3 regions of the Arthrobacter sp. P4_F11 genome follow, and region 1 is predicted to be linked to each of the others. Evidence: riboswitches for the same ligand, from Rfam matches in the RefSeq annotation. Region 1 holds a riboswitch; each other region holds the start of a gene.

Region 1 (6,538 bases):
CGGGCGCGGCGCAGCTCTGGCACGTCTACGCCTTCGCCCTGATGCTCGGGGTGGTCTCGGCCCTGGACGCCCCCGTCCGGCAGACCTTCGTCTCGGAACTGGTCCAGGACGACTACCTCCCCAACGCCGTGGCCCTGAACAGCGCGTCTTTCAATGTTGCCCGGATGATCGGTCCGGCCGTCGCCGGCGTGCTCACGGCCGTCGTCGGGCCCGGCTGGGTCTTCCTCATCAATACGCTCACCTTTGTGCCCCTGTTACTGAGCCTGGCGAAAATCCCGTCGTCGTCGCTGCGCCGGCTGCCGCGGGCACCGGCGGGCAGGGGCAGGATCCGGGAGGGGCTGCGCTATGTGAGGTACCGTCCGGATTTGGTCGTGGTGCTGGTGGCGATCTTCATCGTGGGAACCCTGGGGCTGAATTTCGCCCTGTTCATCGCGGCCATGGTGGGGACCGAATTCGGCCTGGACGTGGGGGCCTTCGGCCTGATGAATTCGATCATGGCCATCGGATCCGTCGCCGGGGCCCTGCTGTCCGCCGGGCGCGGCAAGCCACGGCTGCGGGTCATCTTCGGGGCGGCCGCCGCCTTCGGCGTGACCTCGGGCATCGCAGCCATGGCCCCGAACTACTTCTGGTACGGCGTCGCACTTGTGCCCGTGGGGCTGTTCGCGATCACCATGATGACGAGCGCCAACGGATACGTCCAGACCACGACAGAGCCCGTAATGCGGGGCCGGGTGATGGCCCTCTACATGGCGATCTTCATGGGCGGAACTCCCCTTGGTGCGCCGCTCGTCGGCTGGGTGGCAAACACCGCCGGCCCCCGCTGGTCCATGGCGGTCGCGGCAGGCGCCGGCCTGCTGGCAGCCCTGATCGGGCTGGTGTGGATCATCCGCGCGAAGCACCTGCGGCTCCACTTCAACCGCCGCGCCCACGGGCTGCGGTACTTCCGCGTCGAAAGCCGGACCGGCCCGGCCGGTGCCGGCAGGGACGCGCGGCCGTAGGCACAGCAGGGCGGACGGACCTGAAACGACGACGGCGCCGTCACGGCTTAGGTTCCCAGGGGCCGTGACGACGCCGGACGCGGGGCTACTTCTTCAGTTCCGCCACGACGAAATCAATGCACTCGAGCAGTGCCGAGACATCGTCGGGCTCGATCGCCACGAAGGTGGCGATGCGCAGCTGGTTGCGGCCCAGCTTGCGGTACGGCTCGGTGTCGACGACGCCGTTGGCGCGGAGCACCTTGGCGATGGCCGCGGCGTCGATCGAGTCATCGAAATCGATCGTGGCGATCACGTTCGAGCGGTCCTCGGCCTTGGCCACGAACGGCGTGGCGTATTCGGACGCTTCGGCCCAGCGGTAGATGCGGCCGGCAGAATCCGCGGTCCGGCCGGCGGCGAAGTCCAGGCCGCCGTTGGCGTTGAGCCACTGCACCTGGGCGTCCAGGGTCACCAGGGTGGCCAGCGCGGGGGTGTTGTAGGTCTGGTTCAGCCTGGAATTGTCGATCGCCGTCTGGAGGTCAAGGAAGTCGGGAATCCAGCGGTTGCCGGCCTTGATCCGTGCCGCCCGTTCCAGCGCGGCCGGGGAGAACAGGCCCAGCCACAGGCCGCCGTCGGACGCGAAGTTCTTCTGCGGCGCGAAGTAGTACACGTCCGACTCCGCCACGTCCACGTCCAGCCCGCCCGCGGCCGAGGTCGCGTCCACGAGCACCAACGACCCCTCGTCGGCGCCGGCCACCCGCTGGACGGGGGCGGCAACGCCGGTTGAGGTCTCGTTCTGCGGCCACGCATAGACGTCGACGCCGGCCTCCGCCCGGGCGGTGGGGCGGGTGCCGGGTTCGGCCTTGATGATGGAGGACTCGGCAAGGAACGGCGCCTTGTTGGTGGCGGAAGCGAACTTCGAGCCGAACTCGCCGAAGGACAGGTGCTGCGCCTTGTTCTCCACGAGCCCGAAGCTGGCAATGTCCCAGAACGCGGTGGATCCGCCGACGCCCAGCACCACTTCATAGCCTTCCGGTGCCCGGAAGAATTCGCTGAGGCCGCTGCGCACCGAGCCGACCAGGTTCTTCACGGGCGCCTGGCGGTGGGAGGTCCCCAGCAGCTTCGACGATGCCGCGGCCAGGGCGTCCATCTGTTCCGGCCGGACTTTGGACGGGCCGGCGCCGAACCGTCCGTCCTTGGGCAGGAGGTTAGCGGGGATCGTGATGCTGGTGTCGCTCACAGTGGCTCCAATTTTCGGCTGGTTCGTAGCGTGGCTGGGAGGTGGCGGGCAGGGATGGCTACCACGGACACCCCTCTTCATTCTGCCTGTCTTATTTTGCCTGACAGCTCCCGGCGATACAGAAAAAGGCCTGTCATAGTCCGGTCATTGAGACGCCGGGGACGGCCGGCCGGCTGGGGCTGGGACAATAACTTCAGGTCGATCGAAAGATTATCCGGAGTAATTCAAAATAGGCTAGGCTGGCATGCGAACGTACGGCGGTTCCCGCCTGGGCGCATCCTGCATGCAGCCCGCACGCGGTACGGTGGGAATGACGCTAGGACTGCGCTCGAGGAGCTGAGCTGAATGACGGATCTGATCGATACTACGGAGATGTATCTTCGGACCATTCTGGAACTTGAAGAAGAAAACATCGTTGCCCTCCGCGCCCGCATCGCCGAACGGCTCCGCCACTCCGGCCCCACTGTGTCCCAGACCATCGGCCGGATGGAGCGCGACGGGCTGGTGGTTGTTTCCGGCGACAGGCACCTTGAACTGACGGAAACCGGACGGAAACGTGCAATCGGTGTCATGCGCAAGCATCGTCTGGCCGAACGCCTCCTCGCGGACGTGATCGGGCTCGACTGGGCCTACGTCCACGAGGAAGCGTGCCGCTGGGAACATGTCATGAGCGAACGTGTCGAGCGAAGAATCTTCGAGATGCTCAACCACCCGACAGTCTCGCCCTACGGAAACCCTATTCCGGGGCTTGCGGATCTTGGCGGCGTGCCCAATGGCGCCCCCGTGGACAGGCCCGTGAACTTGCTGGAGGCCATGGCCGGCTACGGGGCAACTTCACGGGTTACGGTCAACCGGCTCGCGGAGCCGATCCAGGTGGAGCCGGAGCTTCTGGCCCAGCTCGACGAGGGCGGAATCAGGCCTGGCGCGCTGGTCTCGCTGGAGCGGGTGGGGGAGTACATCTCGGTCCGCGTCCCCGATATCGAAGGTGCCCTGGAGCTGCCGCCCGAGGTTGCCGCGCACGTCTTTGTAACAGTCGCCTGACCAGCCACTACGCGCCGGTCATGGGACGACCCACGAGTTGTCCACAATTGCGGTTACGGATTTATTACCGGGCGGCTTAATCGCCTATAGTTAGTGCCCAGTACCGATACCAAAGCGTTACCTGATCCGAAGCCGAGCCCTGCCAGCGGATCAGTCGCAGAACTACCTCCTGGCAGGGGCGGGGGAACCACTTTCGGCTGCTACTTCGGCAGCCTTGGGGTGAAGTCCGTCAGCGGCAAGCAGCTTCCACCGAAGGATCCCCTGGGGATGCCTCTGTGCTTGGCTGCTTGCAACGGCGGACCGGGTCTTTGATCTCTCTGACCCGAATCCGACAGCTAACTTCGCAGGCCATCCAGAGAGGAACCGTTCTTGACCACCCAGACCGCCAGGGGCCGTCGCCGCGCGACCGGTCCCGCTCCGGAGCCGCGTCCCGTCGTCGCACACACGGCCGAACGCCCGCGGGACGTGCACCGCGATGAACGCCGTCGCCGTCGCAGTCCGTTCCGCCAGGTCACGGACTTTGCCGCGGCCAGCGGAGTCGGGCAGAAGGCCGGGATCGCACTGGCCGCAACTGGTCTGGTTCTGACTGTGACGGTCCCCGTCACGAGCCCGGTGATGGCTTCGAATCCGGGAGAATCCGGCGCGCTCTCGGCTGCCGTGCAGCCGGATGTCACCGCTGCCGCTGCCGCCAAAGTCGACTTCAACCGCACGGCCGTCACCACGAAGGGTGATCCGGACGGGAAACTCAAGCAGCTGCTGAGCGCCCAGTCTGTGGGCACCATCACCCGCGCGGCATCGGCCGGCACCCTGGGTGCGCCGCTCGACCAGCTGGTCACGGCCTCGCCCTTCGGCTACCGCGTCAGCCCCATTACCGGGGGCGCGGGGGAGTTCCACCGCGGCCAGGATTTCGCCGCCCAGTGCGGCACGGCGGTCCACGCGGCCGCCAGCGGCACCGTGACCTTCAACGGCTGGCATCCCTTCGGCGGGGGGAACCGCGTGGTCATCGATCACGGCAACGGACTGGAGACCACGTACAACCACCTGTCCTCGGCCTCGGTCAAGGTCGGCCAGAAGGTTTCCCGCGGTGACGTCGTCGCCATGAGCGGGACCACCGGCGCCTCCACCGGCTGCCACCTCCACTTTGAAGTGATGGTCAACGGCGAAGTCGTTGACCCGCTCGGCTGGCTCTAGAAAGACGATGGGCAGCTCTCAACTTCTTGTGACACGCCGTGATCTGAATGTGACATTGGATCCGGACTGCTGTAGGGTTTGAAGCACGCCAACTTTTCCGAAGTTGGCGCTCTTGAGTGGATTGCCTAGCTCTGCCACCGCTCAAGGTCCGTTCGCATTACATCGTCTGGCAGGGGCGGGGGAACCAATTTTGGCCTTCGAAAGAAGGCCTTGGGGTTAAGTCGCAAAGCTTCCCAGGAAGCAGCGCGGCCGGGTGACTCCCATCCGAATCCGACAGCTCACCTCGTAGGCATTGGGAGAGGCTACTTTCGTGTCTTCACGCCACAATTCTGCGCGCATGCGCACCGGCGAGGCTCTGTCGAGCCCGCTGGAATCCACATCACGTGCCGCCCTTGCCGGCGCCCGGATTGGATCACGTTCCGCAGGCTCAATCTCTACCGAGCCCGGACAGCATGCAGTTTCCGCTTTTGGCGCGTCTTCGCAGTACACCCTTCGCTAAGTAACCCATTTCGGGGCGATCCGGCGTACCCCCAAGATGCCGGAGCGTCCTCAGTCCGTGCCCGAAAGCGCGCGGTCCAAGGATCACGAAAGAGAGAACTTAATGACTACTCGTGCAAACGTTGCACGGCACCGCGCCGAGGTCACCAAGACCAACTCGCTGGCTGTAATTGCTAAGGCTGTCGGCGACAACGCCGGCGGCGTGGGCCGTCAGGCCGCGGTCATCGCCGCAGCTTCCGGTCTGGTCCTGACCAGCGGAATCGCAGCCAACGCTGCTGAAACCAATGTTCAGCGCGAATCCACCTCCGCTTCGGCCCTGGAAGTCCAGTCCGCAGCTCCGGCCACCATCTCGGCCGCTTCCACCATCGCGATCTCCTACGAGAAGCCCGCCGTGACCACCACGCCGGCTCCCGTCGTCGAGGCTCCCAAGCCCGTCGTGAAGGTCCAGGACGCCACGGCCACGGCCACCCGCGCCGGCGGCACCGAGCTGGGCGTCAGCGGCGGCGTCGCTGCCCAGGCCCCCGCGGGCATCGGAAGCGGCGCAGGCGCGACCATCGCCGCTGCTGCCTACGCACAGATCGGCGTGGCGCAGGACTGCACCGCCCTGGCCACCAACGCCCTGGCCGCGGCCGGCATCCACTACCACGGCTGGCCGGCAGGTTACCTGTCCCTGGGCCGCACCGTGAGCGCCGCCGAGGCACGCCCGGGCGACCTCGCCTACTACCAGAACGGCGGCGTGGGCATGGCTCACATCGCGGTCTACGTCGGCAACGGCATGGCAGTGCACGGCGGCTGGAACGGCGGCACCACCGCGCTGTACAGCGTCAACGTCGGCTCCGGCCCGGTCTTCATCCGCGTCGGCGCCTAAGCACGAACCCCAGCATTCCGAAAGACCCCCGCCTCCAGGCGGGGGTCTTTTGCGTTGCCGCGCAGTGAACTTTCCGCGCTGAGGACCGCGCCGGTGAAAAAATATTCGGTGATCCAGCACTTGAGTGTTTACTCTTGTGTTGTCGATCCATAGCCCGACCATGCAGAGGGCAGCCGGCCCTCGTGCCGCTGGCGGGTGCGGCCGTGAAGAGGTATGCGGATGCGCACTCTCGTTCTGAATGCTGGATATGAACCGCTGGCGGTCATCACCTTCCGCCGGGCGCTCGTCCTTGTCCTGACCGGAAAGGCCAGCGTGGTGGCCGAAGGGGACGACCCCGTGGTCGGCCCCCAGGACATTTTGGGCCGCCCGTCCGTGATCCTGCTGAACCGCTACATCCGGCCCAGGTATAACACGATGACTGCGGTGAGCCGCCGCGGCGTGCTGCGCCGGGATGCCCACCGCTGCGCGTACTGCGGCAAGGCTGCCCACACCATCGACCACATCCAGCCCAAATCGCGGGGCGGAGCCGACTCCTGGGAGAACCTGGTGGCGGCGTGCCTGCGGTGCAACAACGCCAAGAGCGACCATACGCCGGCGGAGATGGGCTGGAAGATCGGTTTTGTTCCGGGCCCGCCAAAGGGTGCCATCTGGCAGATCAAGGAACTCGAGAAGCCGACGCCGGCCTGGGATCCGTTCCTGCTGCCTGAATCGGCTGCCTGATCTGCC
Region 2 (6,538 bases), on a different contig from region 1:
AATGCACCTGACCGCCACGCAGTTCGAGCTGCTGCGCTACCTCATGGAAAACCCGAAACGGGTCATCAGCAAGGCCCAGATCCTGGACCGTGTCTGGGACTACGACTTCGGCGGGCAGGCGAACATCGTGGAACTGTACATTTCCTACCTCCGCAAGAAGGTCGACGCCAACCACGCTCCCATGATCCACACGGTGCGCGGAGCCGGGTACGTCCTGAAACCGGCGGACTGATCCGTGCCCTCACTTTCCGGCATGACCCGCGTCCCCGGACGCGACTGGCGCAACCCGTCCACGTGGCATTTGCGCACCCGGCTGGTCCTGGTAGCCATGGCGCTGCTCGTGGCCATCTGCGGCGCTGTGGGCTTGTTCAGCTACGCCTCCATGGACCTCTTCCTCACCCGGCAACTCGACACCCAGCTGGACCAGGCCTCGCACCGTTCGAGCGAATTCGGCCGGCCCTCCTCGGACGATTCGGGCAGGCGTCCCGACCCCCTCGAAGCCCGGGGACAGGGCGTCGGGACGCTGAACGCACGGATAGTGGACGGCGAAGTCAGCAGGGCCGGATTCCTGGCCGGGGACGGCGCGGTCAAGAGCCTCTCCCCCGCCGACAACAACGTTCTCCTGGCCCTCACCCCGAGCGGCGTGTCCGTGGACCGCAACCTTTCGGCCGGCGCCTACCGGCTCACAGCCGCGCGCACACCGTACGGCGACGTGATCGTGACCGGACTCCCGCTGGCAGAAAAACAAAACACCCTGGCCTCCCTGGTCTGGACCATGGTGGTGGTGTCCGCAGGGGGACTCGTGCTGATCGGGCTCGCCGGCACGGCCCTGATCCGGCGGACCATGAAGCCGCTGGAACAGCTCTCCGAGGTCGCCACCAAGGTCTCCCGTCTCCCGCTGGACGCCGGCGAGGTGGCGCTCGGGGTCCGCGTCCCGACGTCGGCGGCCCATCCCGGAACGGAAGTGGGCAGCGTGGGCTACGCGCTGAACAAGATGCTGGACAACGTCTCCAACGCTCTCGAGGCGCGGCAGGAGAGCGAGATGAAGGTCCGGCAGTTCGTCGCCGACGCCTCGCACGAACTCCGCACCCCGCTGACGGCCATCCGCGGCTACACAGAGCTGATGCGGATGACCGAGCATTTCACCCCCGACGGCGAGAGGTCCCTCGCCCGTGTGCAAAGCCAGTCCGAGCGGATGACCACGCTCGTGGAGGACCTGCTGCTGCTGGCGCGCCTGGACGAGGGGCAGCCGCTCAAGATCTCCGACGTCGACCTCACCCAACTGGCCATCGAGACGGTCAGCGATGAGAAAGTCATGGCCCCGGACCGCATCTGGCAGCTGGAACTTCCGGACGAGCCCGTGGTGGTGCGCGGTGATGCGACCCAGCTTCACCAGGTCCTCGCCAACCTGCTATCCAATGCGCGCAAGCACACTGAACCCGGGACCAAGGTGGTCACGGGCGTTATGCGCTCGGCTGACGGCAGTGCCGTGGTCACCGTGACAGACAACGGCAGCGGCATCGCCCCGGAATTTATCGGCCGGGTCTTCGCCCGCTTCGCCCGGGCCGACGCCTCGCGCACCAATCCGGCGTCGAATCCCGCAGCCGTCCCCGCCGATTCTGCCGTCGCGACGGCGAGGGTAGGGTCCGGGGCCCCCGCACGCTCGTCCTCCGGCGCCGTTTCCGGCAGCCGCGGAGGTCACGGCACGGCGACCGCCGCGCCGACGTCCGAGGGCACCAGCGGGTTGGGCCTGTCCATCGTCCAGTCGATCGTGGAGGCCCACGGAGGAACAGTCGAGGTCACGTCCCGGCCGGGCCGCACGGAGTTCGCCGTGCGGCTGCCCGCCGCGCCGCCGCCGGCTTAACCGGAACGGCCGCCGTCGGCGCAAACGGCCCGGACCGGCCGGCCCGCGAACCCGGCGCAACCCGACACCCCGGCACTGTGACTCCTGTTACCAAAATGTGACTTAAGCGGCCAGGTCCTGTAGCGTCGTTAGCGTGCGCCGCCATCGGTGCCGCATATCCGGACGGACGCCAAACTCTGCCGCTTCCCGGATTCCGCTGGACCAGGCAGAGGCGGGGGACCCAGAGTTCCCGGGCATTCTGCTTTCATGCGCCCTCGGGGTGAAGCCGACACGTGATGTTCCGTGCGGCCGGATGACCTCATCCGAACCCGACAGCTAACTCCGCCGGCGTTGAGAGGCCACCATGACTGAATTCCAGGTACAAACACGCCCTGACGGCGGTTCGCATTCCCGCTCAGTTGGCGCAGCCAAGTCGCGCCACCGCGCCGAACCGGTCAAGCAGGCATCCGCCCTGTCGCGGTTCGCCGCCGGGCTCGGTGTAACCGGCCGCCGTGCCGCCGTCGTCACCGCCGCGTGCGCACTGCTACTGGGTGGCGGTGCCGCCAGCCAAGCGGCAGAGCCCGGCGCCCACACGGCGAATGTTGCGAGCCAGACGGCCACGATCGCCGACCCGCTGGCCAAGCTCAACTTCGAGCGGGTCCAGGTGGCTGGCCCGGGCGCTCCAGCGGAAAAGAACGTGGCTCCCCAGATCTCGGAGGTTAAGGCAGCCGAAGCGCTGATCCACGCCCCCGCTGCTGCCGCGCCGGCAGCCTCGGCAGCACCTGCTCCGGCCCCCGCGGCAGCCCCCGCACCTGCTCGGGTTCCCGCGGCAGCTCCCGCTCCGGCACCCGCTCCGGCACCGGCAGCCGCTCCGGCCCCCGCACCGGTCGCAATCGACGACCCCGCCGGCGCGCAGGCCTACGCCGCGTCCCAGCTGGGCCGCTATGGCTGGGCACCTGGCCAGATGCAGTGCCTGCACAAGCTGTGGACCAAGGAGTCCGACTGGAAGACCACCGCCACGAACGCCAGCAGCGGCGCCTACGGCGTGGTCCAGTCCCTGCCCGCCTCGAAGATGGCGAGCGCCGGCGCCGATTACATGACTAACTACCGGACCCAGATCAACTGGGGCCTGAACTACGTCAAGTCGCGCTACGGTTCCCCCTGCGGTGCCCTGAACTTCCACTACGCACACAACTGGTACTAAACCGGCACTAGCCGCCCCCGCCAAGGAGGCCCCGGATCCGCATGGATCCGGGGCCTCCTTGCGTCTCCACTGCGGGACCGGCCCGGCGGGCCAGAATTCCACAGTCCCCGCACAGCTTGACCCTAAAGCCCTCATATGGGCCGCCGGGAAAGTTGAGCCATGACATTCACAGACCAGGCCACAGGAACCCTGCCCCGCTCCACGGCGACGCCGGCTGGCCCGGCGACCCCCGAGGCACCCTCGGGGCTTGCGCTGGCCGACGCACCGGTCCCGGGCCCGATCGCCGGGGCGCTGACCGGCACCGGCGGCCGGCGCACGGCCATTGATACGCGCGCCAGCACGCCCCTGCTGGACGTCACCATCCCGGTCTTCAACGAGGAACGGGACCTCGAGGCCTGCCTGCGCCGGCTCCACGCGTACCTGCTCGGCGCCTTCCCGCATTCCTTCCGGATCACCGTGGCGGACAACGCCAGCACCGATGGAACGCTCAAGGCCGCGGAACGGGTAGCCCGCGAGCTGCGCGAAGTGACGGTGGTCCATATGGCGGAAAAGGGCCGCGGAAACGCACTTCGCAGGGTGTGGCTGGCCTCGCCGTCGCCGGTCCTGGCGTACATGGATGTGGATCTTTCCACTGATCTGGCGGCCCTCGGCCCGCTCCTAGCCCCGCTCATTTCCGGGCACTCCGACCTGGCGATCGGGACGCGGCTGACCCGCAACTCCCGCGTGGTCCGCGGACCCAAACGGGAATTCATCTCGCGCAGCTACAACTTACTGCTCCAGGCCCTCATGGGCGCCCAATTCAGTGACGCGCAGTGCGGCTTCAAGGCGATCCGGGCGGACGTGGCCCGGCAGCTGCTTCCCCACACGCTGGACAACGCCTGGTTCTTCGACACCGAGCTGCTGGTCCTGGCAGAAAAGTGCGGCCTGCGCGTCCACGAAGTCCCGGTGGACTGGACCGACGACCCGGATTCCAGCGTGGACATCGTCCAGACGGCCCTCGCGGACTTGCGCGGCATGGCACGGTTGAGCCGGGACCTGGTCTCGGGCCGGATCCCGGTTCCCGACCTGCGCGCGGCCCTGGCCCGTGGACCGCTGCCGGCCGCCTCGCGGGCCCAGGAACAAAGCCCCGGCGGAAGCCTCTTCGGACAGCTCGTCCGCTTCGGCAGCATCGGGGTGGCCTCCACCCTGGCCTACCTGGCGATCTTCCTGCTCTGCCGCGGGTTCGTGGACCCGCAGCTGGCAAACTTCCTCGCGTTGCTCACCACCGCCGTGGCCAACACTGCGGCCAACCGGCGCTTCACGTTCGGCATCCAGGGCAGCAGCCAGGCGGCTCGCCACCATTTTGAGGGGCTGCTGGTCTTCGGCATCGGGCTGGCCCTGACCTCGGGCGCACTCGCCCTCGTTCACGCCGCATCGGGAGCGGCACCGGACCGCTGGCTTGAACTGCTCACGGTCACCGCCGCCAACCTGGCCGCCACGGCCGTGAAGTTCTTGCTCTTCCGGCTGGTTGTTTTCCGCCACAGGCCCGCCGCTGCCGTTCCGGCGCCCCCGATCCTTCCCTCCCCCGCACAGAAAAGGCCAAGTAAATGACGGCAACCATCAGCCCCACCGCCGGAGCCCAGGGCGGTTCCCCGGCCGGCAGGCCGCCGGCCGCCGAGGAACAGCAACACCCGGTTCCCGGAGACGGCGGGACCGCGACCCATCTGCCCGCGTCCCCGGCGCCGGCCGCCCAAGGCCGCCGGGGCCGGCTGCTGTTCGGACCGCAGCCCCGCTGGGTGCGGCCCTCGGCAGCGCTGCTCCTGGTGATCACCGCGGCGTTGTACCTATGGAATCTGGAGGCCACCGGCTACGCCAACTCCTTCTATGCCGCGGCGATCCAGGCCGGGACCAAGGACTGGACCGCGCTGCTCTTCGGCTCCCTCGACGCCGGCAATGCCATCACGGTGGACAAACCCCCGGCCGCACTCTGGATCCCCGCCCTCGCGGGACGGATCTTTGGTTTCTCGGCCCTGAGCATGCTCATCCCCCAGGCGCTCATGGGAGTGGCCGCCGTCGGGCTTCTCTACCTGACCATCAAGCGGGTGTCCGGGCCGGCCGCGGGCCTGCTCGCCGGCGGCGCCCTGGCGCTGACCCCGGTAGCCGCCCTCATGTTCCGGTTCAACAACCCGGACGCGATGCTCACCCTGTGCCTGCTGCTGGCGGCCTACCTCACCACCCGCGCCATCGAGAAGGCCGGCTGGAAGTGGCTCGCCGCGGCCGGCGCGGTCATCGGCCTGGCCTTTCTGAGCAAGATGCTGCAGGGCTTCCTGATCGTTCCCGGGCTGGCCCTGGCCTACCTGTGGGCGGCGCCCGCCACCCTCGGCCGCCGGCTCCTGCACCTGCTGGCCGCCGCCGCCGGGATCGCCGTCGTGGCCGGAAGCTACGTTGTCCTGTTCCAGCTGACCCCGGCCTCGGTCCGGCCGTACATGGCAGGGTCGGAGACCAACAGCTTCCTGGAACTCACGTTCGGCTACAACGGCCTGGGCCGGATCACCGGGTCAGGCGGGGGCATGCCCGCCGGAGGAAACCTGGGAGGCAACCCCGGCGGCCCGGGAGGCAACGGAAACGTCGGCTTCGGCGGCGCGGCCGGGATCACCCGGATGTTCGGGACCAGCTTCGGCGGCGAGGTGTCCTGGCTGCTGCCGGCGGCCCTGATCCTGCTGGCCGCCGGCCTGTGGTTCACCCGGCGCGAGGCCAGGACCTCGAAAACCCGTGCGGCGCTCCTGCTGTGGGGCGGCTGGCTGGTCATCACGGCGGGAATCTTCAGCTTCATGAGCGGCACCGTGCATCCGTACTACGCCGTGGCGCTGGCCCCCGCCATCGCCGCGCTGGCGGGCATCGGTTCCCTGGAACTGTGGCGGGGCCGGGCCTACTTGCCGGCCCGGGTTGTCCTGGCCGTGACGGTGCTGGCCACCTCGGTCTGGTCCGCCGTGCTCCTGGGCCGCGACCCGTCCTGGCTTCCGGGGCTCCGGGTGATCATCGTGGTCCTGGGCGTGCTCGCCGCCGCGGCCCTGCTCCTGCGGGCGGACGGTATGGCGGCTCTCCCGGCGCGGTTCCGCAAGGCCGCCACGGCTGGCGTCGTGGTCCTCTGCCTGCTTGCCGGCGGGCTCGGAAGCACCGCGTGGACACTGGCGACCGTCGCCCAGCCGCATTCCGGTTCGATCCCCATGTCCGGCCCCACCGCGTCCGCGATGGGCGGCGGCTTCGGGGCGGCAGGCAGGACAGGCAGTGACGGCATGGGCGGCGGTGACGGCATGGGCGGCGGCCCGGGCGGGGAAACGTCCTCGGCGGAGTTGACCGCGCTGCTGAAGTCCTCCGGCGCCAAGTGGTCCGCGATTGTCTCCGGCGCCACCCAGGCCGCGGGCCTGGAACTCGCCACCGGCACCAGCGTGATCGCGCTCGGCGGCTGGAACGGCGGCGACCCCTACCCGACGCTCGCACAGTTCCAGGCG
Region 3 (6,538 bases), on a different contig from region 1:
TGCCTTCGGCCGTGCATCTTTGAACGTTGATTTATTGAACAGCGGTGTTTTCTTGAACAACGGACCCCTCCGGGCTTTCGTGGCTGGCACGCACAACCGACGCTGCCAGGGCTGCGGATAATGCGGGAAGTTTCATCCGGCCCCTGCCGCAAGGCATGGGCGAGCAGACGCCGAACGGCGCAACGGGGCCCTGCAAAGGGGCGGTCCGGGGCCCTGCATTAGGGCCGGGCCTCGCGGCCAGCGGCCAACGTTACCGGACCGTTACCTCAGCCCGCAAACCTCCCGGATGCGTGACGTTCCGCACGCCGCCTCCGCCCGGGGTGCCGCGCTACGCGCAGCTGGGCTGATATGCCGGGTTGGCCGGGCGGCCGGCCGGCTGACCTAGAGCGTCGGACACGAGACGCTGGGTGACGGGGTCGTTGGGCGCCTGGTCATGGTCAATCACGTCTGTCGGGCACTTGTCCTGGATGGTGATATTGGTGACCTGCTGGGCCGGCCCGGCGAGGAACTGGCTGGGGTAGGGCGTCACCACCTCGTCGTGCGTCGTGGAGATCACCGTGTAGGCCGGACCAGGAACCGTGTCGCCAATGGAGTTGAGCTCGGTGAGGAACGGAGAACCTGCCTGCTGGTCGGCGCAGGCCTGGCAATTCGACCCTCCCACTGAGGTGGCCGGCGGAACGGCGTCCGGTGTCGGCGTGATGAGCCCGCGGGTTCCGTGGTTGGACGGGGCGATGCCCACAAGGTGGTTCACCTTGTCCGCGCCTCCAATGAATCCGAGGTAGTAGCGCGGCATCATGCCGCCCTGGCTGTGGCCCACGAGATCAACTTTCCTGGCACCCGTCGAGGCCAGTACCTTCTCGACAAACGGGGCGAGTTGACGGGCTGAGTCTGCCACCGGGCCCGTGGCGTCGACGCCGTTGGTCGCACCGTAGTTCAGCGCGAAAACGCAGTAGCCCTGGCTCTTTAGCGCCGGCGACATCGTCGCCCAGTTCTTCGCCATGTTTTCGAAGGTTCCCGGCACCAGGACCACCGGGTAGGGGTGGGCTGCCGAGGGCTTGCAGGACCAGTCATTCGCGCCGGGCGGCGAAACGTCAATGGTGTCGGCCTGGGCCGCCGGCACACCCATCAGGGATGCGCCAAGCAGCGCGAAGGTCGCAGCTGCCAGGGTTGCGAGTGCTGCGGGCGTTTTCGGGTATGGCACGGATTACCTCTTCGGTTGGACGCGTCATCTGTGACGGTCTGTGGGAATGGAAGTGAGGTAGGGGATCAGCCCCCGCTGTGATCCGACTCACGTCTCTCAATTCACGCTAGGGAAGGTGCTCCGCGGATCGCTGCGACATGCACGTTTGTGCATGCATTTTTCGACGGCAGTGGTGCCAGTGGGGGTTGCGTGGGGAGACTGCTGCACAGTTGTGCAGGTACGGGGATGCCGCCCGCCGTCGCCTCCGGTCCCCTCACTCTCCGGCCACCTCACTCTCCGGGCGGAAAATCGTAGGAGGCCTGGATCGTCGCCGGCGCGGTGCCGTAGGACAGGACGATCTCGTCGTGCGCCTTGAACGGGAGGTCCCGGATCCCGGCGTCGAACTTCCGGCCGTTCACGTAAACGGTCCAGCCATCCAGCGAACCCCCACCGGTGCCGGGGGCGCCGTTGCCACCGAGGACGCCCCACTCCGTCAGGAGCTGCCCGAGGGTGAAGGCCTGACCGGCGGTGGGGGACTCGATGTGGACCACGCCCGTGGTGTCGTGGGTGTGCAGTGCTGAGATGCCGTTGGCCCTGTGGTCAGCTCCGGCGGTGATGCCGATATTGGCCGCCACCGCGATGGGCTTGCCGTCCTTCAGCACGTCCAGATGTGCGTGATAGTGGTCCACGTTGCCCTCCGCCGTCAGCACCGTGAGGCCGGCCTGGGCGATCCGGCCGGGCGCCCCCGTGATGTCTAAAGCGAAATCAGGAGCCGGCGCCGCGGATGCCGCAGGTGACTCAGGCGACGGTGCGGTAGATGGCGCAGGGGCAGCGCACCCTGCCACCCCCAGCGTCATGACGGAAAGTGCGATGGCGAGTGTCAGCTTGGTGTGCATGGTTGCGTAAACCGCTTTCGATCGGAGGCTTGCCAGTTCAGTCTAGGCAGATGGTCCGGGCCCACCGCCCAGGACGGCTTGGCACCGCGTTTCCGCCGCGAGCCGCGAGGGGAAAGAATGGAAGGGTGAGTGATGCCGGCGAATTCATCGACCTCTCGCTGCAGCGCGAAGCTTCCTGGCGCCGCGCTGAGCAGCTTCAGGCGCGGCTGGAAACGGAGCCGGCGGGCAGCGGCCTCCGGTTCTACGGCACGTCCGTGGGCGCCGTACGCGGCACGGTCCGGGATGCCGGCCGCCGCTATCCCGGGCTGTCCCGCGATGAGGTCACTTTGCTGAGTTCCGAACTGTGGGGCTCCGGGCCCGGAGGCTCCGGCCGGGGGCCTGCGCCGGTTTTCGAGCGCCGGCTGGCCGCCGTGGTCCTGCTCCAGGCCAACGTGACGCTGCTGACCAACTCCGACCTCACCCGGCTGGAGGGCTTCATCCGGCAGGCGCGGGTGCGGGACCTTGTGGATCCGCTCGCCGTCGACGTCGTCGGACCTCTGGTGGACGGACTCGATGTTCTGGCCAGGGTGCGGGCCGACAGCGTGCTGGACCGGTGGGTGCGCGAGCCCGATGCCTGGCTGCGCCGGGCCGCGCTTCTCTCGCCGTTGCTGGCGCTGCGCGCGGGCGCGGGGGACTGGGACAGGTTCGTCCGGCACGCCAACGCGGTGCTCGGCGAGCCGGGCGGGACGTTCGACGCCGACGGCACAGCGGTCCGGGATGCCGTCTCCCGGGTCCTGGCAGAGATGGCAAAGCGGAGGCCGGAGCTGCAATTCACATCCGTTGGATAATAACCCTCCGAACCTTCGCCGCCGGCCCGGCTTTGGTCCAGGCATGTAGACATTCGGACTGTCAGGCCGTCGGACCCCCCGGATCGCCCTGCCCGACGGCGCTGCCGGAATTTCCGGACTTGCCGCCGGCATTTGCCGGGACCGCGAAAGTCCTCGCCGCCCGTGACCCGGCGACGGCGCTCGCGGCTATGGTGACAAGCGCTCCCACCAGCAGGGCCGCGGCCTCGCCTGGGAGCAGGACCTGAAGCTGCGTGCCGATGCTCGCCGCAGCCACCGGTACGCCAAGCTGGGCCGCCGACAACACCCCCAGCGACAGCGGGAGTCCCAGGAAAGCCAGGTCGGCGTGCGCCAGCAGGGCCCCGGCCCCCAGCAACAGGCCGAGGGCCATCATGTCCGGGTGCCCGGCCAGGTCCTTGAGCGTCAGCGATGCACCCAGCCACACGAAGAAGAGCGGACCCAGGAAGCCGTCGCTGAGCGCGAACAGTTGCCGGGCCAGCCGCCGCGGTTCGCCGACCGCAGCCATCACCAGGCCGAAAGAAAAGCCTGCCATCATCACAGACACATTGCTCCACGTCGCGACACCGGCCAGGGTGAAGAGCACGGCCAACTGGATCCGTAGCTCCAGGGCAAACTTGCGGCTTTCCGAGAGCCGGTGCACGCGCCGACGGATTCCCTGGCGCTCCAGCCAGCGCAAGCCGACAAAGAGCACTACCGCGCACCCGGTCACCACGAGGACACCCAGCGCCGCCTGGACTGCGTGGGGCGGATCCACCAGGAGCGGCAACGCCACAATGCAGGCCGTGTCGGCAATTGCCACCTGCGCTGTCATAGCGACGACATCTGGGCCGCCGAGGCGCAGGGAATCGACGATTGGAAGCACCAGGGCGGCCGACGAGGACGCCAGCAGCACGACGTAGAGGGGAGCATGTCCAGTCCCGAACAGCAGACCGATGCCGGTTCCGACCACCACCGCTGCCGCTGCGGCCACCATCGCCCGGCGGGAGCCTTTGCCGAGGGCGCCACGGATGTGCGGATCCCGCACGGGAACGTGGGTGCCTGCCACGAACATCATCAGCGCAAACCCGATATTGGCCAGCAGGGTGAACGTCGGGTCCGCGGGGTCCACCAGGGCCAGGCCTGAGCGCCCGATCGCGATGCCGGCCAGCAGCTCACCCAGCATGACAGGCAGGTGCCAGCGCGCCGGCAGGGCCAGCAGGGGGCCGGCCAGGGCGATGACGGCGATCAGCGCCAGGGACAGGAAGGTCACGGTTCTCGGCGGCCGGCCGGCGCCGGGCCTGACCGCCGTTCCACCACCGCGTAGGCCTTGCCGTCCAGGAAGGCCCAGTCGTTGACAACCATGTACCCGAGCGCGTCCACCCGGTCATTGAGGATGTGCTCGTCGAAACCCCCGTCACGCGGTTCCGCGTCCCATGTGGTCACGTGGACGTCCCCGCCGTCGAGGATCAGCAGCTCGGTGTTGACGTCGAAATCCTCTTGGGGCTGAGTGCTCAACTGGCAGATGGCGACACACTGGCTGTTCATTTTCGGGCCTCCGCTTCCGGTGGTGCTGATGGCATCATCCTATGTTCGGAAACGGCGCCGCCCTATGGGCAAATTGCGGCCCGGCATCATGGCTCCGTTACCTGAATGTGACTTTCGGGTGCGGTTCGCGCTACGGTTGATGAGTGCCTGTTGTCTCCGATACGGGCGCTCCCCAGCCGATTGCCTAACTCTGCCGCGGCCCGGGGGTAACTCGCATCAACGTCCGGCAGAGACGGGGAAACCACTTTTGACCTGCTGATATGCAGGTCTTGGGGTGAAGCCGCACAGTGCCCGCAAACGACGGGCCCGGGAGTGCGGCCGGGTGCCTCCCATCCGAATCCGACAGCTCACCTCGCAGGCATTGGGAGAGGCTACATTTTTCATGACTTCAGTCAATACTTTTGCGCGCCATGCCGCCGTCCTCGCCGCCGCATCCGGCCTGGTCCTGACCAGCGGAATGGCCGCCAACGCCGCCACCGCCCCGGTGCAGCGTGACTCTGCTCCGGCGTCGAACGTCGACGTCACCGGACAGGTCAGTGCCCCCGTCAGTGCCGATTCAAGCGTCAAGATCAGCTTCGAGCGCCCCGCAGTGGATTCTGTTGCCGCGCCGGTCATCGAACAGCCCGTCGCGCCGGCTCCGGCTCCCGCTGCAGCCCCGGCGGCGGCGCCCAAGGCTCCGGCCAAGCCCGTCATCCAGGTGCAGGCCGCTCCGGCAGCAGCTCCGGCAGCAGCGCCGGCCGCGGCGCCCGCGGGCGGACGCAACGCCATCATGCTCTCGGCCGCCTACAGCCAGGTGGGCATCACCCAGGACTGCACTGCCATGGTGGAAAAGGCCCTTGGCGCCGCGGGTAAGCCCGTTGGCGACATCGGTCCCCGCGCGTTCCTTGGCCTTGGAACCGTTGTAGCGACGCCGCAGCCCGGTGACATGGTGGTCCAGTCCGGCCACGTCGGCATCTACGCCGGCAACGGCCAGGTGGTCAGTGGCGGCATGAACGGCAAGAACCAGACCATGGTCCACCCGCTGTCCTGGCTCACCGCGACCGGCGGCGTGACGTTCGTCCGCGCCTAAGCCGCACGGCCCCGACCCGGGGCCAGGCAGTCCGGAAAGACCGGCGGTCGAGTTCCCTTGGGGGCAACTCGACCGCCGGTCTTTCCTGTCTCCGCATTCGGGGGTCCGGGATCCCGATGGCATAGCTTTCCCCGGCGCAGGGTCCTCAGGGATTCCCGCTGCCCATGAGCGGAAGCGTCAATTTCATGACGGTTCCTTCGCCGCCCGTCGCGGCCACCTCGACGGTGCCCCCGGCCGCGACGGCAATCTCCCGGACCAGGGCCAGGCCGATGCCAAAGCTCCGCTGTCCCTGTGAGGTGCCGGTGCCGGCCGTCCGCACGAACCGGTCAAAGATCCGGGCCTGATCGACGCCGGTGATTCCGGTCCCGGAGTCCGCCACCGTGATCACGGCGCGCTTCTGTTCGATTGAGGTCGTGATGGACACGCGGCCGCCCGGAGGCGTGTGGGCCAGCGCGTTGTCCGCCAGGGCCAGCACGGCACGCCGCAGCGCACTCTTCTCGATCCGGGCCAGCGGCCGGGCAGCGGCATGGAATTCCAGGCGCACCTGCCGCTGCTCTGCCACCTGCTGGAGGCTGCCGGCGACGCTGGCGGCAGCGTCGGCGAGGTCGGCAGGGGGCGCGGAGCGGTCCGGGGCCTCCGCGGTTGCCGCGAGGAGCAGTTCGTTGACAATCCCTGTCAGCGTCGCGGCGTCCTCCCGGATCCGGGCCAGGTCGTGGCTTTGCCTGGAGCCGGGCACAGTGTTGCGCTGGGCCAGCTGGATCCTGGTGTCCAGGATGGTCAATGGCGTGCGCAATTCGTGGCTGGCGTCCTGGACGAAACGCCGCTCCCTTGCCAGGGCATCACTGAGGGGACGAATCGCGCTGCGCGCGCTGAGCCACCCGACGATGCCGGCCAGCAGGATCCCCGCTACCCCGGCGATGATCATGGCTTCGAGGACATCCTTGGAATCCAGGTAGGTGTAGGCCGTCCCGGCCGTCGCCGAGCCCGGCACTTCAGGATGGGCCAGTTGGTTCGTGAGGTACAG

What was found. A riboswitch is a leader RNA that binds a small molecule or an ion and turns the genes downstream of it on or off. The one in region 1 is predicted to bind cyclic di-AMP.
Region 2: another riboswitch for cyclic di-AMP. It lies ahead of AC1DRO_RS03435 (aggregation-promoting factor C-terminal-like domain-containing protein); the one in region 1 lies ahead of AC1DRO_RS19320 (M23 family metallopeptidase).
Region 3: another riboswitch for cyclic di-AMP. It lies ahead of AC1DRO_RS00140 (hypothetical protein); the one in region 1 lies ahead of AC1DRO_RS19320 (M23 family metallopeptidase).

What each region holds. Positions count from the first base shown of each region.
Region 1 is NZ_JBFUJK010000021.1:46,568-53,105, reverse strand. Features, by position in the region: gene AC1DRO_RS19335 (MFS transporter) at 1-998, shown strand, start outside; gene serC (phosphoserine transaminase) at 1,084-2,214, opposite strand; gene AC1DRO_RS19325 (iron-dependent transcriptional repressor DtxR) at 2,560-3,255, shown strand; cyclic di-AMP (ydaO/yuaA leader) riboswitch at 3,406-3,620, shown strand; gene AC1DRO_RS19320 (M23 family metallopeptidase) at 3,625-4,446, shown strand; cyclic di-AMP (ydaO/yuaA leader) riboswitch at 4,583-4,752, shown strand; gene AC1DRO_RS19315 (NlpC/P60 family protein) at 5,048-5,812, shown strand; gene AC1DRO_RS19310 (HNH endonuclease) at 6,032-6,532, shown strand.
Region 2 is NZ_JBFUJK010000002.1:89,254-95,791, forward strand. Features, by position in the region: gene AC1DRO_RS03425 (response regulator transcription factor) at 1-232, shown strand, start outside; gene AC1DRO_RS03430 (sensor histidine kinase) at 254-1,864, shown strand; cyclic di-AMP (ydaO/yuaA leader) riboswitch at 2,049-2,208, shown strand; gene AC1DRO_RS03435 (aggregation-promoting factor C-terminal-like domain-containing protein) at 2,208-3,047, shown strand; gene AC1DRO_RS03440 (bifunctional glycosyltransferase family 2/GtrA family protein) at 3,207-4,637, shown strand; gene AC1DRO_RS03445 (glycosyltransferase family 39 protein) at 4,634-6,538, shown strand, end outside.
Region 3 is NZ_JBFUJK010000001.1:23,035-29,572, forward strand. Features, by position in the region: gene AC1DRO_RS00110 (glycoside hydrolase family 16 protein) at 1-60, opposite strand, end outside; gene AC1DRO_RS00115 (esterase/lipase family protein) at 329-1,126, opposite strand; gene AC1DRO_RS00120 (hypothetical protein) at 1,471-2,076, opposite strand; gene AC1DRO_RS00125 (DNA alkylation repair protein) at 2,202-2,903, shown strand; gene AC1DRO_RS00130 (cation:proton antiporter) at 2,965-4,170, opposite strand; gene AC1DRO_RS00135 (hypothetical protein) at 4,167-4,445, opposite strand; cyclic di-AMP (ydaO/yuaA leader) riboswitch at 4,617-4,820, shown strand; gene AC1DRO_RS00140 (hypothetical protein) at 4,828-5,514, shown strand; gene AC1DRO_RS00145 (sensor histidine kinase) at 5,660-6,538, opposite strand, start outside.